Linked DNA regions of Alloacidobacterium dinghuense. The protein of the gene in region 1 interacts with the protein of each later gene in a pairwise test. Links are inferred from orthologs where the notes say so. Each region holds a gene or a part of one and is shown on either strand. Other genes may lie near its edges.

Region 1 (15,869 bases):
ATGGGCGACGACGTCAAGATCACCGTCATCGCCACCGGCTTCCGCGAGGAAATGCCCGAGCGCCGCGAGCGCATGCTGACTGCGGCTCTGCGCGAGTCGGTGTTGCCTCGGGTGCAGGTGCAAACCCATGTTGAGGCCACGGTTGCGACTCCCCGGTTCATGAGCGAGGAAGAGGACATGCCGCGCCGGTCGATCTCGATTCCGGTCAAGCCGGCGGCGTCGAAGCCGGCCCCGGAGCCCGTTTATGTCCCCGAGCCGGAAGTGATCCTCGAACCGGAACCGGTGGCTGTCGCGGTCGCTGAGCCCGCGCCTTTATCGGATGTTTTCGGCCTGATGCACGAGGAGGAGTCCGGTGAAAATCTGGATATCCCGGCCTTCATGCGTCGCGGCGGTTTGTAATAATAGAAATTGGATGGGGATAAAGCAAAATTTTGCTTAATCAGGAACCCATCCTAAAGTACAGTAATCAAAAGTAATGCCGGGGGGCATCATTCCGGCTGTATGCGGGTTGTAACTGTGGTGAAATAGGATCGATCGTTAGTCCGGAATGGAAACGGGACGGACCATTGCGGAACTATTGGTCGGGCGACAAGTATTTTTTGTTAGAAGTTCAGGCTGTTTCTATGCGCAAGATGCATGGAGGCCGATAAGAAGAGAACGGCCTTCAAAGAGTAGCTGGGCTCAGGATGAATGGATTCATGAAACGCATAGCACACCTCGTTTTCCTTGCAGGACTGGTTGCGGTACCCGCCGCGCTCGCGGCGGACACAACTACTACGACGACGCACCACACCACCCGCCATACCACCCGCACGCATGTGCAGGAATCGGCCAGCGCCCAGCAGCATATTTCGCATCTGCAGCACAGCCGCCGCCCTGCCCGCGTCACAAATGTTTCTCTCACCACGACCACCAGTCACGGCCGAGTTCGCCGCGCCAGCCTGACGACAGTTCATCGTCACCGCTCCTACGAGCGCTTCACTGGTAGTTCGTTTACAGATATTGATCTCACGAACGGCGACTCGATCGGTGGAGAAGATCCAGTTGTGCGGCAGGCCGCCATCGATGCGCTGGGCAACATGAACGGCACAGTCGTCGCCATCGATCCCAGCAACGGGCGCGTACTGGCGATGGTCAACCAGAAGCTTGCCCTGTCGAGCGGCGCTGAGCCTTGCTCGACGATCAAGCTTTCCGTCGCCCTGGCCGCGCTCGATGAAGGCATTGTTACGAAGGACACGCCGGTCAACCTCGGCGGTTCGTATCACATGAACCTCACCGAAGCTCTGGCGCACTCGAATAACCTCTACTTCGAGACGCTGGGCCGCCGCCTTGGTTTCGAGCGCGTTCGCCACTATGCCAATCAGTTTGGATTGGGCGAGCTGGCCGGTTACAACATCCCCAACGAGCAGCTGGGCGTCTATCCCGATCAGGAGCTGCCGGAGAGCCAGGGCGGCGTGGGCCGCATGTGCTCCTTCGGCGAAAGCGTTTCGATGACTCCTCTGCAACTCGGCGCGCTCGTCGCCTCCATCGCCAACGGTGGAACGCTCTACTACCTGCAGCACCCGACGACACCGGAAGAGGTGGTGAACTTCCAGCCGCGCATCAAGCGCACGCTTGATATTGCCAAGCTCATCCCAGAAATTCAGGACGGCATGCAGGCCGCGGTGCAATATGGAACGGCGCGCTCGCTACGTGCCAACTTCAACCAGTTCCCGGTGATGGGCAAGACCGGAACCTGCTCGAACAATGGCACTCGCTTCGGCTGGTTCGCTTCCTACGCTGACACGCAGTACGGTCGCATCGTTACCGTCTTCTTCCTCGAAGGTGGACGCCCGACCTTCGGTCCCAAAGCCGCGGAGCTGACCGGCCTCTTTTACCGCAACCTCTGGGACAAGAGCTACTTCGTCGCGAAGCAGCCAACGGATACAACCAAGACAGCTATCGGCGTCACCGAATAGCGCATCTTAAATTTCTGAAACGACCGGCCTCCATCGCGGAGGCCGTTTTTGTTCAGGTACGATTTCTACATCATGAAAATTCTTACCGCAGAGGAGATGCAGACATGCGACCGCATCACTGTAGACCGCTACGGAATCGCTTCGCTTGACCTCATGGACAACGCCGGTCACGCCGTCGCCCGCTTCGCGCTGCAGGAATTTCCGCGCGCGGCGAACATTACTGTTCTGTGCGGGAAAGGCAACAACGGCGGCGATGGTTTTGTCGCCGCGCGCGTGCTGGCCGGGGAGGGCCGCCGGGTCAAGGTGCTGCTGCTCGGCTATCCGGTTGACCTGAAAGGCGACGCCAAAGAGATGTTTGAGCGCATGGAAATCGCGCCTGCTCTTGCGCCGGACGAAGAGTCTCTCTCTTCAGCTCAGATCACGGATATCCTCAATCAATCCGACCTGTTTCTCGACGCAGTCGTCGGCACCGGCTTCAGGCCTCCGCTGAAGGGCGTGGCGATGGCTTTACGCAACCGGATCAACAGCCTCGACGCGCCGGTCGTCGCCGTCGATATTCCTTCCGGCTGGGATTCGGATTCCCGCGAGTATCGCACCGAGGGCGCCTATCGCGCCGATGCGGTCGTGACCTTCACCGCTCCGAAGCCAGCGCACGTCAGCGGCAACTTGACCGACAGCGCCTATCAGCCCATTGTTGTCGCCCCCATCGGCTCGCCCGACGCAGCCATCGAATCCGAGTTAAACCTCACCTGGGCGGGAGCTTCGAAGAGGATCACCGAGACTCCACGTCCCGCGGAGAGCAACAAAGGCAAATTCGGTCACGTACTCGTGGTTGGCGGCTCATACGGAAAGTCCGGAGCGCCTGCAATGGCTTCGCTCGCAGCCCTGCGCACCGGGGCCGGCCTGGTGACCGCCGCCGTAGCGCAACCAATCCTCGATTCGGTTGTGCGCATCACGCCCGAGTTGATGACCATTCCCCTGCGTGCCGGCAGCAAAGGAGAAATCAGCAGCAGCAATCTCGATGACGAAACGCTCAAAGAGCTTCTCGACAAGAAAACGGTGCTCGCGATTGGTCCGGGGCTGGGCCAGTCGGCGGAGACCGAAGCATTTCTTCTCGGCCTGCTGGAAAAGACCGATCTTCCCGCGGTCCTCGATGCCGACGCCCTGAACATCCTCGCCAAGCATCCCGGCAAGATCAATGGCCGCAACCGGTTACGCGTCTTAACGCCGCATCCCGGAGAGATGGCTCGGCTCGCCGGAATCAGCACCGGCGAAGTTCAAGCCAACCGCGAAGCGCTGGCTCGTGAATTTTCGATGAAAAATCATGTCACGCTGGTGCTCAAAGGATGGCGCACTCTGATCGCCCATCCGGACGGTTCGATTGCCATCAACACCACCGGCAATCCCGGCATGGCCAAAGGTGGCAGCGGAGACATCCTCACCGGCATCATAGCGGCTATGTTGGCGCAATATCCGCATCTAGCCGGAGAAGCGGTGAACGCCGCCGTCTATCTCCACGGGCTGGCTGCCGACTTTGCCGTGTGGGAACACGACGAGCACACCCTGCTTGCCACTGACACCGTTGCGCACCTTTCAACAGCTTTTCGCTTCCGCTCCGACGACAAAGGCGGGTATGTTTGGATACAGGGGATGCCGCGATGACAGAGGCCACAGGCACGAAGGTCCACGAGTTCGAGACGAACAGCGCCGCCGATACGATCCGTGCCGGACGTGAGATCGCGAAACTGCTCACGCCACCAAAGTTCCTTATCTTGAAAGGCGATCTGGGCGCAGGCAAGACCACGCTGGTGAAGGGCATTGCCGAAGCCCTCGACGCCGCCGAACCGGATGAAGTGACGAGCCCCACCTTTACGCTGATGCACGAATACGAAGGCACCCTCCATGATCACGGAAAAAACGAGCCGGTCATGCTCTACCATCTCGATCTCTACCGCATCGAGCAGGAGCGCCAGCTCGACTCGCTCGGCCTCGATGAGATCGCCACGCCCGACAGCATCGTATTGGTGGAATGGGGCGACAAGTTTCCGAGCGTGGCCAAGCGCAGTAACGGCGAAATCGTGATGAAGACCACCGGCGGCGACTCGCGCAAGATCACGCTGACGCTCAAAGACTAACTCTCTCTACATTGTCATCCTGAGCACAGCACGGAGTGCGGAGTCGAAAGACCTGCTTTGTCTATATAACGTTAGTAGGCGCGAAGCGCCCTCCATAAGTCCACCGTAAAGGCGGATACTCTCAAGCGTGTCGCACGCCATCGAATCGCCGCCCGTCACAACGCATCACGACCTCAGGCAGACGCTCGGCACCTGGCAGCTTTGGGGCATCGCAGTTGGACTTGTTATCTCAGGCGAATACTTCGGCTGGAGTTATGGCTGGGCCAACGCAGGCACGCTCGGTTTTCTTGTCACTTCGCTCCTGATCGCGGCCATGTACGCGACCTTTATCTTCAGCTTTACCGAGCTGACCTGCTCCATTCCGCACGCTGGCGGTCCGTTTGCGTATGCATGGGCAGCCTTCGGCCCAGTTGGAGGCTACCTTGCAGGCGCAGCCACATTGGTTGAGTTCGTCTTCGCGCCACCTGCCATCGCGCTCGCCATCGGAGCCTATCTCAACGTGCAGTTTCCGTCGCTGGCCCCAAAACATGCCGCGCTCGGGGCCTATCTCGTCTTCATGACGCTGAATATCATTGGCGTGCAGATTGCCGCCACATTCGAACTGTTCGTAACTCTGCTCGCCATCTTTGAGCTACTGGTGTTCATGGCGGTCGTCACGCCCGGATTTCATTTCGCCAATTTTCTTCAGGGTGGATGGGCGGGCCAGAATCAATTCACCGTGCACGCAGTCCCGGGTATCTTTGCCGCTATTCCATTTGCAATCTGGTTCTTTCTTGCCATCGAAGGCGTGGCCATGGCCGCCGAAGAAGCGAAAGATCCGAAGCGTTCGATTCCCATCGCGTACATCGCAGGTATCCTCACGCTGGTAGCGCTGGCGCTGGGGGTGATGCTTTTCGCCGGAGCAGCGGGTGATTGGACGAAGCTCGCAAACATCAACGACCCTCTGCCGCAGGCGATGAAGATCGTCGTGGGAGCGCGCAGTGGATGGCTACACATGCTCGTCTGGCTGGGACTCTTCGGCCTCGTCGCATCGTTTCACGGAATCATCCTCGGCTATTCGCGACAAATCTTCGCGCGCCCGCGCTGGCTATCTTCCGCGCTTTCTCGCCGGCGTGCATCCGCGATTCAAAACACCGTGGCTTGCGATTCTCGCTGGAGGCGTCGTCGGCATTGCTGCCATTTACAGCGACCAACTCATCACCTTTGGCGGACAAACGCTGACTGCGAACATTGTTACCATGTCTGTCTTCGGCGCGATCTTGATGTATATCCTCAGCATGCTCGCGCTCTTCCGCCTGCGAACCACACAGCCTGACCTGCACCGCAGCTATAAGGCGCCGCTCTATCCCATCTTTCCAGCCTTTGCGCTCATTTGCTCCGTGCTCTGCATGGGAACCATGCTTTACTACAATCGCCTGGTCGCGCTTGTCTTTCTCGCATTGTTGGGATCAGGATTTATCTACTTCCTGCTCACGCGTCATCAGCGTGAGCGGGCCGCCGACTAAACATGGCCTACGCGCACACCATCGGAAGCCGCACATGGCGCTTCGACGACTTAAAAACGCTGTTGGCAAATGCTAGTCCTTTGCGCTCCGGCGACGAGCTTGCAGGCATCGCCGCGGCAAGCGAAGAAGAGCGCGTAGCCGCGCGCATGGCGCTCGCTGAAGTGCCGCTCAAGCGCTTTCTCGAAGAATCCGTCATTCCCTACGAATCCGACGAAGTGACGCGGCTCATTATCGACACCCACGACGCCAGCACATTTGCAGAGATCAGTCATCTCACTGTTGGAGATTTCCGCAACTGGCTCCTGAGCGCAAGCACGGACACAGAGACCCTCACGCGCATCGCGCTATCCATCACCCCCGAGATGGCGGCTGCCGTCTCAAAGCTGATGCGCAATCAGGATCTGATCCTCGCCGCGCAGAAATGCCGCGTCATTACACGCTTCCGCAACACCATCGGCCTCAAAGGACACATGTCCGTGCGCCTGCAGCCGAATCATCCCACGGATGACGCAAAAGGCATCGCTGCATCGATGCTCGATGGACTGCTCTACGGCTGCGGCGACGCGGTCATCGGCATCAACCCGGCAAGCGATAGTTTCGCCGCAGTCACAACGCTGCTCGACATGCTCGACAAATTCCGCGAGCGATACGAAGTTCCAACGCAATCATGCGTGCTCGCGCACGTCACCACAACCATGCAGGCAATCGAACAGGGAGCGCCCGTCGACCTCGTTTTCCAGTCGATTGCAGGAACCGAAAAGGCAAACGCCAGCTTTGGCGTAAATCTCGCCTTGCTCAAGGAAGCTCGCGAAGCCGCGCTGGCACTGCATCGCGGCACAGTCGGGGACAACGTGATGTACTTCGAAACCGGGCAGGGAAGCGCTCTATCGGCCGACGCGCATCATGGAGTCGACCAGCAAACCTGCGAAGCCCGTGCCTACGCCGTAGCCCGCGCATTCAAGCCGCTCCTGGTGAACACTGTTGTCGGCTTCATCGGCCCTGAGTATCTCTATGACGGCAAGCAGATCACGCGCGCAGGACTCGAAGATCACTTCTGCGGCAAGCTGCTCGGCCTGCCGATGGGATGCGACATCTGCTACACCAACCACGCCGAGGCCGACCAGGATGATATGGACACGCTGCTTACGCTGCTCGCTGTCGCCGGCGTGAATTTCATCATGGGCGTGCCTGGAGCCGACGACATCATGCTCAACTACCAGAGCACCTCATTCCACGATGCGCTCTACGCAAGGCGCGTCCTCGGCCTGAAGCGCGCACCGGAATTTGAAACATGGCTGGAAAAAATGGGAATCACCGATCGCGAAGGCACCCTCGCCGACCGTCTGCCTCCAAGCGCCGCCCGACTGCTTGAAAGCGCATGAGAGAAATCATTCAGAACCCGTGGACGCGTCTGCGCAGTTTCACCAATGCGCGTTTAGCATTGGGTCGCGCCGGTGACAGCCTGCCAACAAACGAAGTTCTTGAATTTGCCCTGGCGCATGCGCGGGCTCGCGACGCCGTTCACAACATGTTCGACGCGGACCGAATGACTCGCGAACTCACTGCATCCGGTTTCGAATCCATCACGGTACAAAGCGCGGTTAGCGATCGCGCCGAATATCTCCGCAGTCCGGATCTGGGCCGCAAGCTCAACGAGCAAAGTCGATCCTTGCTCACGGATCAGACGCTGCGCGAAGCGATGTATGCGGTCTTCATCATAGCCGACGGCCTATCCGCCATCGCCCCGGAGCGCCACGCAGTTCCGGTCCTCAAAGAAATCATGCGCAAGCTAGAAGGCTGGAACCTCGCGCCAATCATCATCGCGACGCAGGCCCGCGTCGCGCTTGGCGATGCGATCGGAGAGCTCCTCAATGCTGAGATGACTGTAATGCTCATCGGTGAACGCCCCGGCCTAAGCTCACCCGACAGCCTCGGCATCTACCTGACGTACAAGCCTCACATCGGCTGCACAGACGCGGACAGAAATTGCATCTCCAACGTGCGTCCTGAAGGGCTCAGCTATCCATCCGCAGCGCACAAGCTGCATCACCTGATGCTCGCCGCGCGCAGACTCGGCAAATCAGGGATCGCGCTCAAGGACGAAAGCGATCAACCTGCACTGCCGTAACCAACATTATTGCGGATTCCCGTTGCTGTCCGTTGTCCACGACTCCGTCTGGAAGGCAATGAAGATCGCAGCCCACGTCCCACTCGCCGGAAGTTCAAACACCAGGAGCCCATCCTGCCAGATGCCATTGTCCTTCTCATATGCGCCGGGAGGATTGCCCTGGTTCATGTGGATGTCGTGAATGCCCGTGCCGTCGGTGTACTGGCTGCCAAAGGCATAGATCGTACCGTTGTCATCGGCAATCGCCTGATTTAGATACTGAATCACCGCGTTCTGGAGGTTCGAAGACGCTGATTGCCCCGGCAACGGGAGCAACTGCATTTCGCTGAGCGTCACAATCGGCTGCCCATTTGCCGTGCTGCGCACATAGTCGACTGCCGGATTGCCCTGCGTGCTCAACTGCGTCATGCCGACAGCAAGAGCATCCAGCGCTCCGGCATCAGGCGGGGTGAAATTCTCGTTGATGAAGTAGAGAACCTGCGATCCGTCGGTCGATTCAATGTTGACTGCAACCTGATACGTCGTCCCACCCGCATCTACATTGATCAGATAATGCGGATGCGAGTCAGGAGACAGGCTGCCCGACTGCGGATCGCCCTTGAGTACGCTGTATTGATAAACAGGCATTTTGCGCCTCCACGATTGCAACCTTACACTTGGCCGTTGCGGCAGGATGAAGCTAAAAGCCCATGATGTTGTAGCCGCAATCGACGTACACCGTCTCACCGGTCACGCCGCTCGATAGATCCGATGCGAGAAAGAGCGCCGTCCCGCCGACCTCGGCCTGCTCCACATTCCGATGCAATGGAGCGCGATCCGCATGCGACTTGAGCATGTCGCCCAAACCGCCGATTCCGCGCGCGGCCAGCGTCTTGATCGGCCCAGCTGAAATTGCATTTACGCGAATGTTCAATTTACCGAGGTCTGACGCCAGATAACGCACCGTCGCTTCCAGCGCCGCCTTGGCCACGCCCATTACGTTGTAATGCGGGACAACTTTCTCCGCGCCGTAATACGTCAACGTCATAATGCTTCCGCCGTCGGTCATCAATGGAGCAGCTGCGCGGCTCAACGCAATCAGCGAATACACGCTCACATCGTGAGCAACGCGAAAGCCTTCGCGCGACGTCTGCAAAAAATCGTTCTTCAGTTCTTCAGCGGGAGCGAACGCAACGCTGTGCACCAGCACGTGCAGCTTGCCGTGACGTTCCTTCAGTCCTTCAAAAACCTGCGCAATCTCTGCGTCATTCGATACGTCGCACTGGAACGCCTCTGCGCCCGGTAAATCCGCAATCAGTCCTTCGGCTTCTGCCTTCAGTCGCTCGTTCTGGTAGCCGATCGCGAGCTTCGCGCCCGCCTCGTGCAGCTTCTGCACAATGGCCCAGGCAATGCTGCGCTTGTTCGCCACTCCAAAAACAACGGCAACCCGTCCTTCAAGATTCAACATGCAACTCTTTCCTCCAAACACGTAAGGATATCAGCCACCGAGATTGACCAGGCCGACGCAGTCAATGGCTTCTCCCAGAAACCGCGTGCCCAGGCGCTTGAATTTCTCAACCGAATCCGTTGCGTAAAACCTGCGCTCTCTCGTTCCATCGTGAACGTACTCTATGAGTGCAGCCGACACCTGGGATGCGGTTACTTCCGCAGAATCGATCACGCGCAAATCCGGAACAGCGCGCTCAATCTGCGTTCGCAGTAAAGGATAATGCGTACATCCCAGCACCAGCGTATCCGGCTTCAGGCCCGGCCTTTCGGCTTGTTCCAGCAATTCCGCAAGATAAATCCGCAGCACCTCCAGCGTGACCGGATGCTCGATCCATCCCTCTTCTACAAGAGGAACGAGCAGCGGACACGCCTTTTCAAGCGCACGCAGACCATGTTCCGCACATGCCCGCTCATACGCATGACTCTGCACCGTGGCATCGGTTGCAATTACCAGCACATCGCCGGTCAAGGAAGAAACCTGGGCCGCATTTGCTCCTGTCTCGATCACGCCCAACACTGGGACACGCACAGCTTCTCGAATCGCGTCGAGGGCCAGCGCGCTCGCCGTGTTGCATGCAATCACAAGAAACTCCGCACCTTCCTCCACAAGAAAGCGCGCGCTAGAAACCGCATAGCGCGCAATGGTCGCCTGCGATTTCGAGCCGTAAGGCAACCGTGCCGTATCGCCCAGATAAATGTAGTCTGCCGCTGGAAGCTGTCTGAGCAGCGCGCCAAGAACCGTCAAGCCGCCCATACCGGAGTCGAAGACACCAATCTTCATGGGCGCACCGCCGTCTGCGTGTCCGATGCAAGGTAGACGCGCGTCAGATCGGCATGCCCGGCGAGCGTGTCTTTCTGCTGACCATCCACCAGAAAGCGTACCTCTGTAATCTGCGGTAGATTCGCATGCAGAGTCGCAATCATGGAAAGCAAGGTCAGCGTCTCCGGCTCGATCCCAGATGGCTGCGCCTGAACAAACGCTGCGTCGAGATTCACCACCGCCATCTCTCCTTGTTGGCTCGCGCCTTTCTGCTGCGGCAACGGCATCAGAAACACCTCGTCCACGCCCGAAGCATTTGCAATAGGATGCGTCGACTTGGGCGCTGCATACTCCTCCAGCAGTTTCTCCATCAACACACGCGCTCGCGCGTTCGGATCTTTCGGCATGGGAAAGCTGCGTTCGACCGGAATCAGCGATCCATCCAGGTCATTTGCCACCAGCAGCGTGATCTTTTCGACCGGCGCACTCGACGACGCGCTCGACAACTCATTCAAAGGCTGACTGTCGACCGCCGTCATCAAGCGATCGTGCGCTCGCTCCCGCATGCGGATCAGCACCACCGCCATCACGACCGCTGCGAGCAGCATCGCGGCGAACAGAAAACGCTGGAAGCGCGGAATCACGGCTGCTGCCTCCAGTCATTTTTCCATTGCGTGAGCGCTGCGGTCAGCGCGCCGATGATCTTGTTCTGATAGCCAACATCGGTCAGCGGTGTGGCCGTTGTTGTGTTACCACCTATGAGGGGCGCAATCTCCACGGCGACTGCAGGGCAGGCAAAACTATCCATGGGCGTGAGCGCTGTGCGCCCCAGTGTAACCGGAACCGCCGCGTGTCCGAGCGCCGTGCTGATCTCGGAAGACAAACGCAGACTCTGCGTTACATACGCGGACTGCGCGCTCTGCCACGGCAAAAACTTCGTGTATGGAGTTGGCGCGAGCGACGATGTGAACAGATGCACGCCGCTTCCCGTAGCCGTGGCATGCAATGTGACGCACGCTGCAGCCATGGCGTGGTTCGCAGTCTCCGCGCGTGTCACCATCGAGACCTGCGTATCCGCATCCCGCGTGGTGATCACCTGAATGCCCTGAGAAGCAAGCGCCTGCCGCAGACGCACGGAAAATCCAAGCGTCAGGTCCTTTTCCAACATCTTGTCGCTGAATTGCGCGCCGACATCGCCGTCGCCATGGGCCGCATCCAGCACGACTACATATTGCGGCTGCACCTGCGCCCGCTGCGCCGGAGGCACCGCCGGCAACTTGCCCATGTCCGGCAGATTCGATTGGGGTGGTGGGGCCTCCTGCGCGGCTGCTGCAGAGATTGCGAGCAGCGCGCACAGGCTTAGCAGCATTTTCCGGAAATCAATCCAGTGGATAGATCGCAAGGCCACTCAATAGTTTAGGGAAAAAGTCGGTAGATTTCTGCGGCATCACGTCGCCGGCGAAGGCAACTTCGCGCAACTGCGCCATCGTCACCGGATTCATCAGGAAGGCCACATCCGCATCGCCGCGCGCGACCTGCTCGATGGCCTCGCCCGCATCCCGCAGATAGCGCAGGTTGGCCTGCTCACGAATCGCCTCGGGGGTAATGCCGAGCAACTGCTCCAAAACCAATCCGTGCAATTGCGCCACATCCAACTGCCGCTGCCGCTCGGATAGAGTGCTCAGAGCCTTCGCCACTGCGTCCGGCCTTGCTGTCAGCAGGTAATTTCCGCTCTTCGTGACAGTCAGCAGGGCCGTCTTTCCTTTGCTCGCAGCCGTGAGCTTTGCCTTCAGTGCAGCCGTTTCCGAGGACGCCACCGGCTCCACATCAAAGTAAGCCTTTGCGCGTTCCACAAATGCGCCGGGATCAAAATCCTTCAGCCCAAAAACTACGCGATGCGTTGGTAGAATCACCAGTCCCTCGGCGTCCATGTTCACGAAGGTCATCATCACAGCCGCTTCCGCATACGGTGGCTGCGGCAATTCATAGCTGTTGCGCTCGGTTGATGCGGCCTGCGCCGGTGCATGCTCCTTCGAGTAATTCAGAGCCGTCTCATAGCGATGGTGCCCGTCGGCAATAATCAGCTTCTTGTCCGCCAACTCGCTGGTCAGAATATTGATCGTGTTTTCATCGCTGATCTTCCATACGCGATGCAGCACGTCGTACTCATCCGTCACTTCAATATCAGGAGTAGCATCTTCATCGAAAAGTAGCTTCTCCGCCGTAAGGCCCGGATCAGAGTAGAGCATGAAGATCTGTCCGAAATGCGCGCGCGTCGCCCGCAGCAGATTCAGACGGTCCGACTTCGGCTTCGACAGAGTCTGCTCGTGCCGGAAGACCACTTTTTCGTTGTAATTGTGCAGTCCGCCAAGGGCAATAAATCCACGGCGTTCCATCACCTGACCGTTTGAACCGGGCACGGTAAATTTCTGCGCATAGGCAAAAATGCAAGGCTCGGATTCCTGCGCCAGCACGCCGCTCTCCCGCCACTCCTTGAAATCCCTGGCAGCCCGGGTATAGACGTCGCCCGTCTCCTTGCCATCGAACAATTCCGGCAGCCCCAGAATGATGCGAACCAGGTTATAGGGGCTCTTCTGGTAATACGCCTGCTGCATGGCAGGCGTGATCTTGTCATACGGCTGCGTAACGCAGTCCTCTACGTGAACAAGGGAGGGGTTATAACGTAATGCGCGAAACGGATAAATGCGGGCCATGCGGACGGTCGTAACTCCAGGAAAATGCCGGAAATCCGGCGTGAAATCTGTCTGAGTTGTTGCGCTCTTTGCATTGTATCTCACGCATTTCCAGGAATTTCCGCATCCCGCTACCCCGTGCAGCAAAAACGATTCATCGATAATGTTGAACGTCTTCGCTCCTTATTCTGATAGCATCGAAAACTTCAAGGCCAGCCATGCCTACACCGTGCTACGATGCTCTGGAAGAAGGACCCACTCGCATGGCGCTCTCGCTGGGGCGCAAAAGCGCTCGTTGGACCCGTGGAACTGCATACGGCCTTTCGGCAGTTATCTCCCTTGTATTGCTTGTCATCGGATTCGTCATTTCTGTGCCCAGAGCCCGCGCGCAGGAGGACGAACTGAATAAGGTTCACGTCCCGCCGCCGGAGCCCAAACCCGACCCCACCACGCAGCCGCCTCTGCTCGAAGGCGAAGCCGCCATGACCGCCCGTCGGAATGAGCGCATTCGTGTCGACGTCAACCTCGTGCTTGTCCCGCTCATCGTGACCGACCCGATGGACCGTCTCGTGACCGGCCTCGAAAAAGAGAATTTCTTCCTCTACGAAAACAATAAGATCCAAAGCATCAAGTCGTTCTCGCAGGAAGACGCCCCGGTTTCGATCGGCATTGTCTTCGACTTGAGCGGCAGCATGGCGAATAAGGTCCTACGTGCGCGCGATTCCATCCTGCAGTTCATGCACACCGCTAATCCGCAGGATGAATTCTTCGTGATCGGCTTCAATGATCGCCCCGAGTTGATCGAGGACTTCACCTCATCGCCCCAGGATATTGAAGCGCGCCTCGCCTCCGTCCACGCCGAGCACCGCACCGCCCTGCTCGACGCTATCTATTTTGGCCTGAACAAAATGAAGCAGGCCAAGTATGAGCGGCGCGCCATCCTCATCGTTTCCGATGGGGGTGACAATCGCAGCCGCTACACGGAAAACGAGGTCCGCTCCACGGTACGCGAGTCCAACGTGCAGATTTATTCCATCGGCATCTTCGACCCCTACGCCGCCACTACCGAGGAGCGCCTTGGTCCCATGCTGCTTAACGACATCTCCACGGAAACTGGAGGACGCCTCTTCCGCGTAGACGACATCGCGGAGATGGGCGATATTGCCGAAAAGATCAGCGCCGAGTTGCGCAATGAATATGTGCTTGGATATAAACCGGATGATGAACGGAAGGACGGCAAGTGGCGTAAAGTGAAGGTAAAGCTGGTGCCGCCTGCCGGGCTGCCTCAGCTTACCGTTCATGCTCGCACCGGATACTATGCGCCTTTGCAATAAACGGCATATTTTCTTTTTCTTTCTCCTCGTCGCGTCTTCGTTTGCAATCTGGGCTCAAGCGCCCGCGTCTTCACAGTCGTCAAAGCCGGAACAGCAGACGCCCCTCACCGTGGACCGGGATCCGATCGTCTCCCCGGACGCGGCCGACAACCAGCCAGTAAGTCCATCAAATCCCAATGCGGTTAGGCCCGGCACAGACCTGGAAAAGGAAAAGGGCGGTTTTACCTTCCGCCGCGACGTTGATGAGGTTGTGCTCAACGCCACCGTCCTCGACGACAATGGCCGCATCGTCAACGACTTGAAACAGGACAACTTCCACGTTTTTGAAGACGGTGTGCAACAGACGATCGCCGCCTTCCAGCACCAGGACATTCCCGTTTCGATGGGCTTCCTCATCGACAATTCCGGTTCCATGCGCGACAAGCGCGCAGCCGTGAACACCGCAGCTCTCGATCTGGTCAAAGCCTCCAACCCGCAGGACGAAGCCTTTATCGTGAACTTTTCCGATGAGGCCTTCATCGACCAGGACTTCACCTCCAACATCGCCAAGCTGCGCGACGGTCTTGCGCACATCGACTCCAAAGGCGGAACAGCTCTCTACGATGCCGTCGTCGCCTCCGCCGATCAACTCGCGAAAGGCGCAAAGAGGCCCAAGCAAGTCCTGCTGATAATCACCGACGGCGAGGACAACGCATCGAGCCTGAACCTTGAGCAGACCATCCGCCGCGTGCAGGACCTGCAGGGTCCGGTTGTCTACTCCATTGGCCTGCTCTTCGGCGACGAAGGCGGAGGCCGCGAGGCTCACCGTGCCAAGCGCGCCCTGCAGTTGCTGTCGAATGAAACCGGCGGCATCGCCTACTTTCCCAAGTCGCTTGAAAATGTCGACCAGATCTGCGCCGAAGTGGCGCACGACATTCGCAACCAATACACCATCGGCTATCACTCCACCAAGCCGGCCAGCCAGGGAGGCTACCGCGTCGTGAAGGTCCAGGCCGCGGCTCCCGGACACGGTAAGCTCGTCGTCCGCACCCGCAGCGGCTACTATCCGAAGACCGACAAGAGTAACCCCGCAGAAAATACCGCACAAAGAAAAGCGCCGGCAAAATAACCGGCGCGATTCCTCTACATTTTGTGGCCGACCTACCGTCCCTCCGCCACCGGAGTCTCCTTCATCTTCACGCCCGAAAGCGTCTCCCATCCACGGCGCGACAGGTCCCACTTGATCAGGTAGCCTGCCACTGCCGCGAGCACAATAAGCACCGTACCGGCTAGCCAGTTGCCGAAGATAAATTTGCCCAGCCCAAAGAGCGTGCCGTAAACCAGCACGCATCCCATCACCGTATCGAAGGCGTTTGCAGCGAAGTCGCGCACTTCCGGAAGCTCCGGAGCGAGCTTCGCGATGCGGCTCCAGCCGTAACACGCCGGATGAACCCTCCGGTAGAAATTCAGCAGCGTCGATTCTCTTTCGGCGGGCGTGACGAACGTCGCAATGATCCACACAATTGTCGTAATCCCAGCTGTAATCAAGGTCGACTTGGCAAAAACCACCGCATCATTGCCCGTAAACGAAACACGCGACAATCCGAGCGCCACAACCGCCGCCACGATCATCGCAGAAATTTCGCTCCAGGCATTCACTCGCCACCAGAACCAGCGCAGGATGTACACCGCGCCCGTCCCCGCGCCCAGGTTCAACACCAGCTCCCATCCAGCGCTGATCGAAGTCAACTGGCTGGCAACGTAGCCGCTTGCCAGCACCAGAATCACCGTAATGATTTTGCTGACGAACACATAATGTCGCTCGCTGCCATCGCGCACCCAGAAGCGACGATAAAAATCATTGACGAGGTACGAGGTGCCCCAGTTCA
Region 2 (15,910 bases), 4.9 Mb from region 1 along the record:
CTTTGGTCTGCTCGATCCAGAGCGTGCCCAGAAAATTCGCCACACCTTCATTCAGCCACTGACGCGGAGATTCGAAATACGCATGCGCCATGCCGTGGCTTAGCGCGTTGGCCAGATCCTGCGGCTCAAGCGCCTGCAGACCGGTAGCGGTCACGGCTCCCTGCTCAAAGGCGGCGGCGTGCTTATCGGGCAGGTCGAAGATGGTAAGAGGCTCTTTCGGCTTGCTGCCGAGCCACTGCTCGATGAGCGGTTGCACCATGGTGGCCGCAGTCAGATAGCCCTGCACGTTCGGTTCGTCATAGTCGGCGGCGAGAACACGTATGCCATTCGCTTCATGCGTAATGCGGGTGGCAAGAAAGAGGTCGAGTGTGCCAAAACCGAGGCGTGTTGCCGGTAGTGAAAATGTGACGACGCCAGGGAAGGACGCCGTAGGCGTGACCGCGGGAGCCTGAACGGCGATGAAGTGGCCATCGATGACCGCGGAATTCGGAGCCGTTCCGATGTACTCGGCAGTTACCCGCATCGAAACCTGCGCGTTCTGCGAGCGCAGCTTCTGACGCCCAATCTCGGTGAAAAGCTTTGCGCCCTCGCCCAAAGCTTGCGGCACAGACGATACCGGATACCAGACCACGTCGCCAAAACCGCGCAGCCCGGTGAAGTCCTCAGAGATTTCATCCCAGTCAGACTGTTGCGCAAGGTCGGCTGGCGTGCCTATGTCTTCGAGTCTCTTGGTCGAGGCTGGAATCGCGCCGCTATATACGACATTGAGCGACTGCTCTGATTGGGGAGCGAGCGGCTTCGGCAAGACTACAACAACTTCACGCAGCTGGCCCGTATGGTCGGCATCGCTGTTGATGATCTGCTGGCTGAAGGCGAGCTTCTGGCCCTCGATGCTGATGCTTTCAAACTTGAGGGATGACGAGAGCTGCAGCGGAAGCTGAGTGAGTGCCTGGCTACCGTCGTTGCGAACCGTCACTCTCGCGCGGACGGCGATTCCCTGCTCCTTGAGTTGCAGATGCACGTCGAGATCGTAGGCGGTGAAAGTTACCGCTGAACGCTCTGTGTCACTCACCTTCGCATTTGCCGATTCCGCCTCTTTCGCCTCAGGCTGCTGAGCGTCTTTCGACGAGCGCGAGAACAAGACCTTGCCGCGCGGGGGCGGCAGCTGATCGTCCTGAGACGTGGGCTGCGCCTGTTCCTGCGTTGCGGCTGGCTTCGCCTGAGTTTGTGAACTGGGAGCCTGCTGCGCGAAGACAACGGCACTGCATACAACTGCCGCCAGAAGCGGCGTTACTACCTTCATGAACCTAAACCTTTTTGCTCTTTCTTTTTTGCAGGGGCTATAACCTTCGGCTCGGCCTTTGCTTCGCGCCGTTGCCGGGCGGCTTCATACAGGACCACGGCCCCTGCCACTGACACGTTCAGCGACGCCACATTGCCCGCCATGGGAATGCGCAGCAGGTGATCGCAGTGCCGCCGCACCAGATCGTGCAGGCCTGCACCCTCCCGTCCCAGAACCAGCACACAGTTAGACGTGAAATCGAATTCCTCGTAAGACATCGTTCCGCGCTCGTCGAGCCCAACGCACCAGAGGTCGTGCTCCTTGAGCTGCTCAAGCGCCCGGCTCAGGTTTACGACGCGGGCGATGGGCACGTGCTCGGCTGCTCCGGCTGAAGCCTTGATGGCGACCGGGCTCAGAGGCGCGGAACGGCGTTCGGTGAGGATGACGCCGTCAGCCCCGGCCCCATCGGCTGTGCGCAGAAGCGCACCCAGATTTTGCGGGTCTTCCACGCCATCGAGAGCCAGCAGCAGGCGCGACTTCCCTGCGAGGCCGTCGAGAAGATCTTCCAGCTCAAGCGTAGCTTTGGCCCGGACGACGGCGACCACGCCCTGGTGCCCGGGAGTTTTGGCAAGTTTGGTGAGGTGGTCACGCGGCTCGAAGCGGAGGCGGACGCCGGATTCGCGGCAGGCGTCGATGATACGCTGCAGGCGCTGGTCATGCCGCTCGCGGGCGACGCAGACGTGGTCGAACTGGCGGCTTCCGGCGCGCAGAGCCTCCTCCACCGGATGCAGCCCGTAAAGAACTTCCATTGAGTCTAGTGTATCTCTTGCGGCATCGTATCTATGTGCCGGATAATAAGAGTGTTAGCGGATCGCTCCTAAAGTTGCGCCACGTGCTCTCATCCGCCGCCGGGAATTTGCTATGAGTCCGATTGAAAAAGTGCAGAATTTTCTCTCCAAGAGAGTCTTTGGCGGTTCAGAGTCCGTCTCTCAACCTAGTATGAGCACAGCCTCCATCTCATTGACGGCACAGTCGCGACAGGAGAATGTCCTGATCGCGCAAGGACTGAAGCGACACGATGAAGGCCTGCTTGACGAGTTGATCGTGCAGTATCAGCATCGACTGCTGCGCTACCTGCTGTATCTGACGGGCAACCGCGAAGTCGCGGAAGATCTCTTTCAGGAAACGTGGATGCGGGTGCTGATGCGCGGTGCGCAATACAACGGCAACGCCCGCTTCGATACCTGGCTCTTTACCATCGCGCGCAATCTCGTCATCGATATGCGGCGCAAACGGACAATGGTGAGCCTCGACGAATTGTGCGAGAACGCCGAAGATGAGCGCGCATTCGAGGTGCCCAGCAACGGGCCGAATCCGTTTGAGCTTTACCAGGGATATGAAAATGGCCAGCTTGTGGCCAAGCTGCTCTTGACTCTCGATCCGCTTCACCGCGAAGTGCTAGTCCTGCGTTTTCACGAGGAGCTTTCGCTCGATGAGATCGCCCATGTAACGGCAGCTCCGTTGTCCACGGTGAAATCGCGTTTGTATCGCGGGCTGGCTGCGCTGAAGCCACGGCTTGAAGCGATGACCCGGCAACAGGAGGCTTTGTGAAGCAGCCGGGACCCCTTACAAATCCACAAGCTGATTGGCGGAATGCAGATCCACAGATCATCGAAATGCTGGCGGGCATGAATGCCGCCGCCGACATGAAGGTGGTTCAGCGGACGCGGCGTGCCGTGATGCTGGCTGCGGCTGAATTGCGCGAGCAGCGGCGGCGCAGTCGCCGGAATATGGCGGTTGTCCTGCTGACGATCGCTGTGTTTGCGATGGTTCTAACGCCTGCGATCTGGAGCAGCGTGGACGACTTTCTTGGCGGTGAGCAGTGGTTTGAGCTGCCCGGCATGGTGATGGTTCTCGTGCTGTTGCTCTTTTCCACCATCGTTGCGGCACTCATCATTGGCTTCCGAGGCCAGCGACAGATGCACGGACGGCGATAACGGGCGATGGCAACCAATTATTCAAACCGGGAAGAGTCGCAGACGTCATTCTCCAGCGAGCTGAAGCTGATTCCTCGTTGGTCGGTGGCGGCGGCCATCCTGGCCTTTGTGGTCATGGAATATCTCTTCTGGGTTGTGTTTCCGCATGAGCGCCATCATCCCGGACCGCCATTCGGATTGCGTCTCTACTTCGCGCTCTCATGGGGCGCGCTGGCGTCGCTCTACATGCTGATGGTGGGCTATATCAGCAACGATTCGCCACGCCGCGGCATGAGCGTGCGCATCTGGATGATCATCTGCCTGGTGATGCCTGGAGGTATCGGCGCTGTGCTCTATTTCCTGCTGCGTCAGCCGATCATTTCACTCTGCCCGGCTTGCGGCACGCATGTGCAGAGCGAGTATCATTTCTGCCCCCAATGCGCGTATCAGGTATCCGCATCGTGCGGAAACTGCTATCGCAGCGTACGTATCACCGACCTCTACTGCGTGAATTGCGGCCATGATCTCGCCTCGGACAATCGCCCGGCGCGACTGCACGCATTCCGCTAGCAAACCCGATACACTCTCTCGGGAGAGTGCTTTCTCTGATGACCATAATCGAACTCCCAAAGCCAGTCCGCGCTCAAGCTATTACTTCGATTCAACACTACTTCGAAGAGAATATGTCTGAACCTATCGGCGAGTTGGCCGCAGGGCTGCTGCTCAGCTTCTTCATCGAGGAAATCGGACCTGTCATTTACAATCACGCGATCTCTGAGGCGCAGACTCGATTGCAGCAACGCGTGTCCGATCTTAACGGTGAACTGTATGCGGATGCGTTTCAATACTGGCCCAGACTGGACGCAAGGAAGCGGAAGAATTCCCGCTAGTATTCCGGATACGTCAGGGATCGGATTCCTCGCCGACACGAATGCCTCAGAGCGTGTATTTCTGCTTCACATCTCTCAGCGTGTACTGGCCAGGCGCTGCAGAGGTGCCATTTGCTTGCCAGATTCCGAAAAAGGCTTCGCTGTTCGATCCATTCGGCGAACCCTTCCACGGTTCGTCATAAGCCTCAAACATGAATGTCTTGATCGCGTTCGCAACTGACCAATTCTTGATGGCCTCGTAGTGCCACTGGGCTTGCTGCGTGCTGGCCAGAAAATCGTTCGGCTGTGCTGGCTGAGAGCCCTTGCTCGGCCAGCCTGTTTCTCCAATCCGAATCTCAGTCGATACTTTTTGGCTCGAGAAGGCACTCTTGAGTGCTGCCAGTGTAGCGTTCATGCTGTTAGTCACCGCCTGGGTGAACGAAGCTTGATTTGGATTCCTCCCGATCTGACCGGCAATGTTGGGATCGAAATAGGCATACATATTCGCGTATACGAACCCCTCACATGCGGACAGCAGACTGAGCAGCGCTTGTCGCATGGCGGCATACCCCGGTGTTGCGTTACTGACTCCTCCCAGCACATCCCACTTTTGACGGGTTGTGACGGGCAGAGTGCGCTCATTGAAATTCGGGGCTCGCTTTGACTTTGCGTAGTTGATGAGCTCAACGATGGCTTGCGTCGAATCAGGCCCCCACAAACATTCATTGCCGATGACGAGTTCGATTACGTTGCCATGAGTTCTTGCCTGATCGAGTGCGTAATTGATCTCGGTCTTGGTCCATTCGACATTCAGGAAGTCTTTACCGGGGTCCGCTCCCTGTTGGTAACAGCCTGCAGAAACCTTTAGTCCCACATTTTTGGCGGCCTGGATGTTGTACCGGTTGGAATCTTGAATGTTAGGAACGTTTTGCCATACAAATGTGCCCTGTCCGTAGGTGGCGATTAAGGGAAATCCCTTCGCGACGGGACTGAGAAGCTGAGTCACCTGCTCCAACGTGTAGGTGTTGAAAAGGACTAGAACATTGTTGACCCATGGCCCCACGTAGGGAGAGAAGGCGATTCCATAAATACCTGTTGCAGCCATGTCATCCTCCTGCAACTAGAGAATAATCTCCATGAAACCACGATTTGACATGACGTAGAGCGTCTCACGTCACTCATCTCCCTTCACCTCTCGCGTTTGACCTCCCTTTCTGCGGCTTCCTATACTTAATCTTTGTGCTCTATGGCAATGACTGCACTCATCATCGATGACGAAGAGCTGGCGCGTGAAGAGTTGAAGTATCTGCTCGACACGACAGATGTGGAAGTGCTGGCTCAGGGAACGAATGGTATTGAGGCTGTCGATCTGATTCGCACGCACCAGCCCGACGTCGTCTTTCTCGACGTGCAGATGCCGGGGCTGGATGGTTTTGCCGTGCTCAAAAAGCTGCTGGAACACGGCGACGGCGAGCATCTTCCGCAGATCATCTTTGCCACTGCCTTCGATCAGTACGCAGTCAAAGCTTTCGACGTAAACGCCATCGACTACCTGCTGAAGCCCTTTGACAAGGCACGTGTGCTGCAGGCGCTGGAACGCGCGCGGCAGCGGTTGCAGGAAGTGCATTCGCACGACGACAGCGCGGTGAAACACGGCGACTTGAGCGGAGACATCCGCATCGGCGCGCTGCTCAAGCTCATCGAGCAGCAACAACAACCGCAGCGCCACAGCGGAAAAATCGTATTGCAGGCGCAGAGCCGCCTGCTGCTCATCGATCAAAAAGACATCTGCTTCGCTTCAATCGACGAGGGCGTGATCACGGTCGTAACGCCAACTCTTGAAGGGCAATCGAAATGCAGAACACTCGAAGAATTGCTCGACCTTCTCGATCCGTCAATTTTCTGGCGCGCGCATCGCTCCTATGTCGTCAATATCAACCACATCAAGGAAGTTGTGCCGTGGTTCAAAAGCAGCTACCAGTTGCGCATGGACGACAAGAAACAGACCGAAATCCCGGTGAGCCGCGCGCAGACTCGCAGGCTGCGCGAATTATTCAAACTTTAGTCCCTCTACTTGTTCTTGTTGCGGGCCTTCCACGCGACTGAAACGCCAAAGATACTGGCGTTCTTCCAACCAACGGGGAGATTCACCGACTGAAGCATGTAGTAAAGCCGCGTCGATAGATAGCCGGTAATCGGCAGCCGGATTCCCGTCTGGAAGCGATTCTGCGTAAAGGCGCTCCCACTGGAGAAGCTATTCGTACCGGGGACAACGAAGATCTCGTCATTCACAACCAGCACCGGAGGCCTTGTCACCCGAAGCGGAAGAACATAGTCGATTCCCGGCCGAAATCGTAGACGTGCGGAGGCAATGCGGTTTTCGGGGAAACGTCCCTCAGTCAGCATGCGGAAATTCGGCCGCCATCGGCCTGTCGTTCGCAACAGAGTCAGGTTCAGCAGAAGACGATTCTCATAAGAAGATGTTGGGTTACTTGGATAACGCGCATAGCGATAACTCGGCAAGAGCATGAGCCATGGCCTTGGACGAAATGCCAGGCCGGCCTGGCCAAAATACTCGAACAGGTTCGAAGCCCCATCGTCGAAGCGTTCGTGAAATTCGGATTCCAGAGATTTCGTCTTCGACAGATCGAAAGAAATTCCCTGATCGAGCCAGAGCCCGATCTGATGCTCGTCTTCCGGGTCTTCCGGCTGCTGTTGCTGCGCGCGGACAGGAAAGACAATGCAACAGCACAGCAGAAGGAGGATAAGGACCGTTCGATGATTTGCGGTGCGGTGAAAACTGGAGACGTCGTCATCGCTCTGCGGTGCGCGAGCCCATCGTCCATTGAGATGGACCCGTAATCTCATCGAGACCCAGTATACCTAGAGAGGCGACACCTTTGGTTCTGCAATCACTCAGGGATACTTAATGCGACACGGAAACGGGCGGCAGGTCGTACACCTCAATGGCGCCCTGGCGCAGAATCGCGAAACGCAGTCCATCGGGTGAGAGTGCGTAGTTCTGCCCCGCGCTGAGAATCGGTGTTGCATTCTTGACAAGACGCAACTGACCGGTCTGCGTATCGAAGACTCCAATCATCTGGTTCACGATGTTGGTTTCGTCGATCGGGTCCATGATGCCGACAGAATGATTTACCTGCAAGGAACTATAGGCGAAGCGGCTTCCGTCCTGCGTAAGCTGGAACGTTGGCCAGATATAGCGGCTCTCCCACTTCTGTTGCCACAGGGTTTTCCCATCAAGGTTCACCGCCATTACCTGATGATCATTGCTGGATCGGGGGCAGGTCATCACCAGAGTGACATCGCTGCTGATTGTTTCCTGAGAAGGATGGCAGTTGGACTGAACCTCGGTTAGTGTTCGCGCCTCGCCGTGAAATGGCATGTAGCGAATGAGCCATTTGTTCTCCTTGCCCGGAATCGCCTGCAGGTGGCCTTCGCCCATCATCGGAATCTCGACTGCATTTAGCGTCTCAGCGTGAGCAATCACAGAGCGCGTGTCGGCACGCATGATGTAAATCTGTATTGGCTTCGGCTGAGGCGTCGGATCTCCGAGCGTTGGCACGGTGCTCGCGACCGCCTGCCGGTTTTCTTTCTTGCTCTCCGATTCAACGACCAGCATCTTGCGGTCCGGCGAAATTTGGACCGATTCAAGCGCTGTTTCGAGGTTTATGTAGGGTTTCAAGTCCAGCGACGTGTCGGTAACGAAGAGGCTGCTGCGCTGTCGCACAAGAAAATGCCCCTCAGCCAGGCGCCACAGATAACGTGAGCGGTCGTGCATGCGCCAGTCTGTTTTGGCCGTCACGTGGCCGCTGGGTAACTCGAGAACAACGGCTCGAATCGTCTGGTCTTCGTCATCCGGTGGCTCATCCGGCAGGCGCTTCATCAGCCCCGGCAGCCGGAACGTGAACAGCAGATGATCCTTGTCGATGAAGTCGAGAGAAATCGATGACAGCCGCGATGTCAGATAAAACGAGCTTGGTGCGACAAATCCCAGCGGTTCTACGGGAATGCTCAGATCAGGCTTCGGCCCTGGATCGCTATTCTTCTGCCCTGCGCGCGCCTGAGTTGTTACACACAGGAGGGCCATGAAGAACGCCAGCAGCATTCGGACCGGTACCGGCAGGTCCATCTTCAAACCCATGCCCAACATTCTCCTACAAAAAGGAAACGATTGACTTTCTTCGTTCGTATGTTTTTGATAACGCTAGCTTGCCTTGTTTACCTCATAGGCAACTTTTTGAGGCCTGTATGCCCTTTTTGAGAACATCGATTGTCTCCGGCATGATGCTTGCCGGCTGTCTGATTCCTGCGTGCCTGAACGCTCAGGATACTACTGACATGCAGAAGAATCTTAAAGCGCTTGACCCCAAGCTCATGGATACCAGCGCCGATCCATGTGTCAATTTCTACCAGTATTCCTGTGGAGGATGGTCAAAGCAGAATCCAATCCCAGCGGATGAATCCTCCTACGGACGCGGCACCGAGCTCGAAAACCAAAACCGTCTCGTGCTGAAATCCATTTTGGAAAAAGCAGCAGCGGGTGGTTCAGAACGCAGCGCGAATGAGCAAAAAATTGGTGACTACTATGCAACATGCATCGATGTAAATGCAGTGAACGAGGCCGGGCTGAAACCACTGCAGCCGTTACTCGACCGCATCGCCGCGCTGAATTCGAAAGATGGCCTGCCGGAACTGACGGCTTACCTGGACAGTATCGGGATCGGCACATTCTTCGGCTTCAGCTCCGATCAGGACTATAAAGATGCGACGCAGCAGATCGCTGAATTCGATCAGGCCGAGCTTGGCCTTCCGGAAAAAGGGTATTACGACCGTACAGACGACAAATCTGCGAAGCTGCGTGACCAATATAAAGAGCACGTCGCCCGCACCTTCGAACTGCTGGGCGAGTCGCACGAACAGGCAGCAAAGGACGGCGACACGGTTCTGAAAGTCGAGACAGAATTGGCGAAGCATTCGCTAACCAACGTCGAGCGGCGCGACCCGCAGGCACTCTACCACAAGATGACGCTGGCCAATTTCGAGAGCAGCGCTCCGAACTTCGCATTCAACAAATACTTGCGTTCGCTCGATATTCCGCCGGTGGACTCTTTGAATGTCACCGAGCCTAAATTCTTTGTTGGGTTGAACGAGGTGCTGGCCTCGACCGATCTCGATTCGCTCAAGGCCTATCTGCGTTGGGCGGCGGTACGGCAAACGCCGAGCATCGCATTGCCACAGGCGCTCGATGAAGAGTCATTCAATTTCTACGGCAAGATTCTTGAGGGCCAGCCTGAGCAGCAGCCGCGCTGGAAGCGCTGCGTCCGTTCCACGGACCGCGACCTGGGCGAGGCATTGGGTCAGGTGTATGTTGCCCAGCGCTTCAGCTCGCAAGACAAGCAGCGCACGGTTGAGCTGACGCATGACATCGAAGCCGCTATGGGGCGCGACATCGATCAGCTCGAATGGATGAGCCCGGCGACCAAGACGCGCGCGAAGGAGAAGCTGCACTCCGTCGCCAACAAGATCGGATACCCAGACAAGTGGCGCGACTACTCAAGTCTGGAAGTGGTTCGCGGAGATGCCTTCGGCAACGCACGCCGCGCAGTGGCATTCGAAGTTCACCGCCAGATCAACAAGATCGGCAAACCCGTCGATCGCGGCGAATGGGGCATGACGCCGCCGACCGTAAATGCCTACTACAATCCGCAGATGAATGACATCAACTTCCCTGCCGGAATTCTGCAGCCGCCATACTTTGATCCGCGTCAGGATGATGCCGTCAACTACGGCGATGCGGGCGGCGTGATCGGTCACGAGCTTACGCATGGCTTCGATGATGAAGGCCGCCAGTTCGATGCGGCAGGCAACCTCAAAGAGTGGTGGACTCCGGAAGACGAAAAGAAATTCACCGAGCGCGCCGATTGCGTCGTGAAGGAATACGACGGCTTCGTAGCAGTCGACGATCTGCACGTGAACGGCAAGCTCACGCTCGGTGAAAACATTGCCGATCTCGGCGGATTGAAGCTCGCCTTCCTCGCCTATCTCGATCGCGCGCAGAAAGCCGGTGTGGATGTGACGAAGAAAGGCGATGCGGAATACGGCGGCCTTACTCCGGACCAGCAGTTCTTTGTCGCTTTCGGGCAGAGTTGGTGCCAGAACAACCGCCCTGAAGACCTGCGCTTGCGAGTGCAAACCGATCCGCACTCGCCGGAAGAATTCCGCGTCAACGGCGTCGTTGTAAACTTGCCGGAATTCCAGAAGGCCTTCGCCTGCCAGACCGGCCAACCCATGGCCCCTGCAAAACGCTGCGCCATCTGGTAGCAATCCGCTAAGACAATCGCGCCCGCTCCTCGCGGGCGCGGAACCCAATGGAAACTTTTTTTTGAAACCGCATGGAAACATTTATTTCGGTATAGCTTGTAAATTCAGTTTATACTGAAATTACAGTCTCAGGAGAATATTCCATGACCCTGTCGAAAGCTGCGCTCGAATTCATACTTCACTGGGGCGAGATGGGCAACCGCTGGGGCGTGAACCGCACAGTCGCGCAGGTACATGCACTTCTGTATCTGTCGCAAGAACCGCTCACGGCAGAAGACATCGCTGAGGCACTCCAGGTAGCCCGGTCGAATGTCAGCAGCAGCCTGCGTGAGTTGCAGAACTGGGAATTGGTTCAAATAACGCACCAGATCGGCGATCGCCGCGACTTCTTCTCTACCTCGCACGATGTATGGAGTCTCTTTCTCACGGTGGTAAGGCAGCGCATGGAGCGCGAGATTGAGCCCACCATCGCTGTACTTGGAAGACTTGCCACAGAAACACGCGCGGAAAAGCCTGAGGTGGCGGCACGCATCGCTGGCATGCACGCGTTTCTACAGGAACTGCACGGGTGGTACCAGCAGGTGATTGAGTTGCCGCCCAGCACATTGCGCACCCTCGTGAGCATGGGCGCAGGCATAACTAAGTGGCTGCCAGGCCAGCGCAAGGCAAAGGGGGAGAAATGATTGCCGCGGACGTCGACGCTATCAAGGAATCTGCAGCTCAAACAGTGGCTGCGGCAAAGGCCACACCACAGATCGGCCTGGAACAGTATTACAGCGAAGCAGGTCCCGACTATGCAGCCTGGAGCCGCGAATTCAATATGCATTTTGGGTACTACCAAGCCGGGACAAACCCTCTGCATCGCGAAAGCATGTTGGAGCAGATGAATGCAGAGGTGCTCGCACGGCTACAGTTGGATGATGTCGCGGAACCGCAACTGCTCGATCTTGGCTGCGGTCTCGGCGCCACGCTGCGCAGTTTGGCGCGCCGCCTCCCGAATGCGCGACTGTTTGGACTAACGCGAGTTCCATGGCAGGTGGAACAGGCGCGCGCTCTAAACGAGGCAGCCGGATGCAGCGAACGCGTGCGGCTGATCGAGGGCGATTACGAAGACACTCTCCTACCGCCTGCCAGTTACGATGGCGTGTACGCGCTTGAAAGCAGTTGCCATGCGCACGGTGCAAATAAGAATGCGTTGCTGGCGGAGGCGCATCGCTTGCTTCGACCCGGCGGACGTCTCGTTGTTGCGGACGGTTTTCTCAACAGCAACCGGTTCGCCAACACACTTCAAAAGCGCATCTATCTCAAGCTCTGTGAGTGCTGGGTCATTCAAGAACTGGCACAATTGCATCTCTTCACGGCACGACTGAAACAACTTGGGTTCGCAGATATTACCGTTGAGCACTTGCAGATGCGTGTCGCTCCTTCGGTCGCACACATCCCTTGGGTGACGCTGAAGTTTCTGCTCACGGATGTAGTGTTCGGCGAACGAAAAATGACCCGTGCTCGCTGGAACAACGTGCTGGCTCCGGTATTGTTGCCGCTCGTCGGCGCACCATTGGGTCCTATGATCTACTGCATGATCACAGCGACAAAATGCTGAACACTGCGAGTTATTCTTTACCAGTCAGTTATACACTGCTAAATAGATGCGGCTTAGTCCGCTGATTCTAAACAATCGCCGCACGGCACAGCCCTCGTAACCATAACAAAATAAACGATCTTAGCACAAACGACCGGGGTACTACCGAATCGTCACAGCATGAATCGGAGCGCGCCGATTTCCAGCTTGTGCCACAGTGAATACATGCCTTCAATTGCAACCAACAGCGTAAGAATACCCACTCGTGCCTTGATTGGCTATGGGGCATGCGCGCTTGCCGGATGCTTGTGGGGAACAGGGTTTTTCTTCGGCAAGATCGCGCTGGCTGAGATGTCGGTAGGACACATGGTGCTCTACCGCTTTCTCTTTGCCTGCCCTCCGCTATTCTTCTTGCTGCGCCGGCCGGGATTCACGAGCCGCGACTGGACACTGTTGCTGATCGCTTCGTTTCTTGGAATTCCCGTGCAGTACTTGCTGCAATTTCAAGGGCTGGCGATGACCACGGTTAGCCACGCGGCGCTAATGGTCGGCACTATGCCGGTGATTCTCGCCGTGGGTGCGTCGATCTTCGCGCATGAGCGGCTCGATTGGATGGGATGGCTGGCCCTGGCCGGATCGACCGCAGGCGTTTCGATGATCGTCCTCGGAGGTCATCGCAGCCCATCAGGACATGGCCCTACACTCGCGGGAGATCTTCTGATCGTGATTTCTCTGCTGATTGCTCTGGCGTGGGTCCTGCTGAACAAGCACCTGATGCAAGGCCACTCGCCGATGGCCGTGACCGCCTATGGTCTGCTCACTGGCACGGCCATGCTCGCGGTGTGGGTTGTCTTCAGGGATGGTACGCCGCCGGTGCATGGGGTCAGCATCAAAGCATGGCTCGCACTCGCCGCCAGCGGTCTGCTGTGCAACGCTGCCGCCATGCTGCTATGGAACACGGGGATTCACCGCGTACCTGCCTCACGCGCAGGGGTCTTCCTGAATATCGAACCGGCTCTCGGTTCGATTCTCGGCGTGAAGTTACTGGGAGAGACACTGGGCCCGCTGGCGTGGATCGGGGGTGGACTGATTCTCGCAGCCGCCATCACGCTGACTGCAGGAGGCAAGGGCGTAGAAGAAGTTGTCGTTGAGTAGCGGCTCAATCTAAGCTCCGCATATTCAAGCAAATACCACTGATTCCTTCGCTCATCTTCTCGGCCCGGGAAAATTCAACGAAATTCCTTCGCATTCGTAAGTCATTCCGTGTTAGCGTTTTGGCGATTCAGAACTCGCCCATGAGGCGCATGCTAGGAGGAATCGTTTGTGACACCAACATTGATTCGTCGTTCGGTCGCGGAGTTTCTGGGTACATTCTGGCTCGTCTTTGGAGGTTGCGGATCTGCCCTGATTTCAGCGGCGTTTCCTGAGTTGGGCATCGGCTTTGTCGGCGTTGCGTTTGCATTCGGATTGACGGTTTTAACCATGGCTTACGCCATCGGCCATATTTCGGGATGCCACCTGAATCCCGCTATATCCGTGGGACTGGTTGTCGGCAAGCGTTTCCCGGCGAAGGACCTTCCCGCCTACGTCGTTGCGCAGGTGTTGGGCGCAATTGCGGCTTCCGGCGTTCTCTACATCATTGTTACCGGCAATCCGTCATTCAACGCCGCGAGCAGTTCGTTCGCCTCGAATGGATTTGCCGAGCATTCACCGGGTAGCTATTCGCTGCTGGCCTGCTTTGTTGCCGAATTCGTTTTAACCTTCTTCTTCCTTTGGGTGATCATGGGCTCCACAGATAAGCGCGGCGTGCCTGCCGGCTTTGCACCGATCGCAATCGGTCTGTGCCTCACGCTCATTCACCTGATCAGCATTCCGGTTACGAATACATCGGTAAATCCCGCACGAAGCACGGGACCGGCCATCTTCGCTGGATACTGGTGGCCGTTGCAGCAGTTATGGCTCTTCTGGATCGCGCCTATTCTCGGTGGGGCGGTCGGCGGTGCGGCCTACCTCTTCCTTTTCAAGGAACCCGATAAATCTTTTTAACCCCGAAGTAGCCTTCCATAACCAGGAGCGGTGTTGTTACGAATGCCGCTCCTTTCCTATTGCAGACAACATATAAGCAACATCCTTTGTTCCTATCAGCATTTCCTCAACTGAGTTAGAAGAGATACGCAAAGGTTACGCAATCGGATTTATGGGCGAAGAATATTTTTCCAGCCCTCGTAACGGAATCTCTGCTTCTTTCACTACTTGTGCGTAAGACATCTCTGGGCCTCGGGGCCACCTCCCCAAAATCCTACAAAAGAAAGAAGTAGAAACGATGAATCAGCGTGTGTTCTCTCTCGTTTCGGCATTGCTCCTTGCTGCGCCTCTGACAGGCGTAGCTCAAGAGCAGCAGCTGCATCAGCTGAAGCCGAATGAACTTGCAACCAATGTTGCGGGTGTAACCACAATCGCAGCTCCACCAAAGGGATTTAATCCTCTTAGCGCCTCTGATCAGGAGCTGGAATACTACGGCTTCCCGCCGCGGCCGAACGAGGTCGACGCTCCAAAAGCATTCGCGAGCTGGCAGAAAGCGATGAAGGCATCTCAAAACCGCGTGACACCTGTACTCGAAGTCACCAAGAACTTTGCTGGTCCGGCGAAATTGAAGGCTGGCGCGAGTGCTGCCGCACCTGCGAGCGGCAACGCAGCTCTCTCCTATAACTGGAGCGGCTACGTCAATACGAATGGAGTTACCAAGTATGGCAGCTCTTCTTTCTATTACATTATCGGCGACTATGTTGTTCCCGTTGCCCGTCAGGCTTACAGCAAGTGCGACGGAACCTGGGACTACACGGTAACGTGGGTCGGAATTGATGGCTGGGGATCAGGCGATGTACTGCAAGCCGGTAATGAAGCTGATGCATATTGCAGCGGATCCACGAAAGCTACCTATTACTCAGCATGGTATGAGTGGTATCCCTATGGCTGGACACGCATTCCCAGCCTTCCAATTGCTCCTGGCGATGATCTCTTCGTTGAAGTCTGGAGCACCTCCTCAACCGCAGGTCATGCTTATCTCGTGAACTACAACACCGATCAGTATGTGATCATCAACTTCTCTGCGCCTCCGGGAACGCAGCTGGTAGGCAACAGCGCAGAGTGGGTTGTGGAGCGCCCGGGTGTTGGTGGTGGTCTGGCAACACTGTCGAACTATATTTCGGATTACTTCTCGGATGCTTATGCTTATAACTTCAGCTACAGCGCAGTCGATCCGGGCAGCGCGGGATCGTTCCCTGTAACCATGCTCGACAACAACGGCTATGCCATTTCGTATCCCACGCCTCTGGGCGTGAATGCGATCTGGATGCAGGACGAAGGCTCAGCTCGGTACTAATTCTGGATCAAAGAATTAGGGCCATCTGCCTTGCGAATGACGACGCGAACCTGCGTCGTCATTCGTTTTTGTGTGTATGGAGTGACGATTAAGTTAGAGATTCCAAACTCATCGGAAACGAAGTGCGTGCCGGCCTCACTACTTCTATGTAAGTCATCCCTGGGCCTCTGGGCCAAATCCATACAACTTCATACAGAAAGAAGCAGGAACGATGAAACAGCGCATGTTTTCCCTCGTTTCGGCTCTGCTCCTTGCTGCGCCTCTGATTGGAACAGCGCAGAACCAGCAGCAGCTGAAGCCGAATGAACTCGCGACCAATCTCGCGGGTGTAACTACAATCGCAGCTCCTCCGAAGGACTTCGATCCTTTAACGGCCTCCGATCAGGATCTGGAATACTATGGCTTCCCGCCGCGACCGAATGAGATCGCTGCGCCGAAAGCGTTTGCCACATGGCAGAGAGCGATGGCCGCATCTAC

The links.
Region 2: the proteins of H7849_RS25425 (region 1) and rlmB interact in binary tests that used the Escherichia coli proteins (3 or more experiments, as listed by UniProt). The link is inferred for Alloacidobacterium dinghuense from one-to-one orthologs.

What each region holds. Positions count from the first base shown.
Region 1 is NZ_CP060394.1:6,034,675-6,050,543, forward strand. The notes cover bases 1,474-4,325. They hold H7849_RS25425 (NAD(P)H-hydrate dehydratase), read left to right. Parts: upstream 1,474-2,030; coding sequence 2,031-3,620; downstream 3,621-4,325. Other genes in these bases: H7849_RS25420 (penicillin-binding transpeptidase domain-containing protein), read left to right, coding at 1,474-1,958; tsaE (tRNA (adenosine(37)-N6)-threonylcarbamoyltransferase complex ATPase subunit type 1 TsaE), read left to right, coding at 3,617-4,093; eat (ethanolamine permease), read left to right, coding at 4,221-4,325. In the rest of the region: cell division protein FtsZ, read left to right, coding at 1-399; more of H7849_RS25420, read left to right, coding at 699-1,473; more of eat, read left to right, coding at 4,326-5,408; H7849_RS27700 (hypothetical protein), read left to right, coding at 5,356-5,598; H7849_RS25440 (ethanolamine ammonia-lyase subunit EutB), read left to right, coding at 5,601-6,980; ethanolamine ammonia-lyase subunit EutC, read left to right, coding at 6,977-7,726; H7849_RS25450 (YukJ family protein), read right to left, coding at 7,733-8,353; H7849_RS25455 (enoyl-ACP reductase FabI), read right to left, coding at 8,406-9,173; murI (glutamate racemase), read right to left, coding at 9,204-9,995; H7849_RS25465 (GerMN domain-containing protein), read right to left, coding at 9,992-10,618; H7849_RS25470 (N-acetylmuramoyl-L-alanine amidase family protein), read right to left, coding at 10,615-11,343; H7849_RS25475 (DUF1015 domain-containing protein), read right to left, coding at 11,354-12,772; H7849_RS25480 (VWA domain-containing protein), read left to right, coding at 12,886-14,001; H7849_RS25485 (VWA domain-containing protein), read left to right, coding at 13,985-15,109; H7849_RS25490 (sodium:solute symporter family protein), read right to left, coding at 15,142-15,869. UniProt on the Escherichia coli protein: Bifunctional enzyme that catalyzes the epimerization of the S- and R-forms of NAD(P)HX and the dehydration of the S-form of NAD(P)HX at the expense of ADP, which is converted to AMP.
Region 2 is NZ_CP060394.1:1,138,677-1,154,586, reverse strand. What follows is about bases 196-3,088. They hold rlmB (23S rRNA (guanosine(2251)-2'-O)-methyltransferase RlmB), read right to left. Parts: upstream 2,092-3,088; coding sequence 1,300-2,091; downstream 196-1,299. Other genes in these bases: H7849_RS04640 (hypothetical protein), read left to right, coding at 2,890-3,088; H7849_RS04645 (RNA polymerase sigma factor), read left to right, coding at 2,204-2,893; H7849_RS04655 (M1 aminopeptidase family protein), read right to left, coding at 196-1,303. Outside these bases: more of H7849_RS04655, read right to left, coding at 1-195; more of H7849_RS04640, read left to right, coding at 3,089-3,279; H7849_RS04635 (zinc ribbon domain-containing protein), read left to right, coding at 3,286-3,828; H7849_RS04630 (DUF2164 domain-containing protein), read left to right, coding at 3,867-4,148; H7849_RS04625 (glycosyl hydrolase family 17 protein), read right to left, coding at 4,195-5,232; H7849_RS04620 (LytR/AlgR family response regulator transcription factor), read left to right, coding at 5,374-6,192; H7849_RS04615 (DUF2490 domain-containing protein), read right to left, coding at 6,198-6,995; H7849_RS04610 (hypothetical protein), read right to left, coding at 7,054-8,289; H7849_RS04605 (M13 family metallopeptidase), read left to right, coding at 8,397-10,469; H7849_RS04600 (GbsR/MarR family transcriptional regulator), read left to right, coding at 10,613-11,152; H7849_RS04595 (SAM-dependent methyltransferase), read left to right, coding at 11,149-12,072; H7849_RS04590 (DMT family transporter), read left to right, coding at 12,277-13,206; aqpZ (aquaporin Z), read left to right, coding at 13,375-14,097; H7849_RS04580 (G1 family glutamic endopeptidase), read left to right, coding at 14,375-15,433; H7849_RS04575 (G1 family glutamic endopeptidase), read left to right, coding at 15,645-15,910. UniProt on the Escherichia coli protein: Specifically methylates the ribose of guanosine 2251 in 23S rRNA.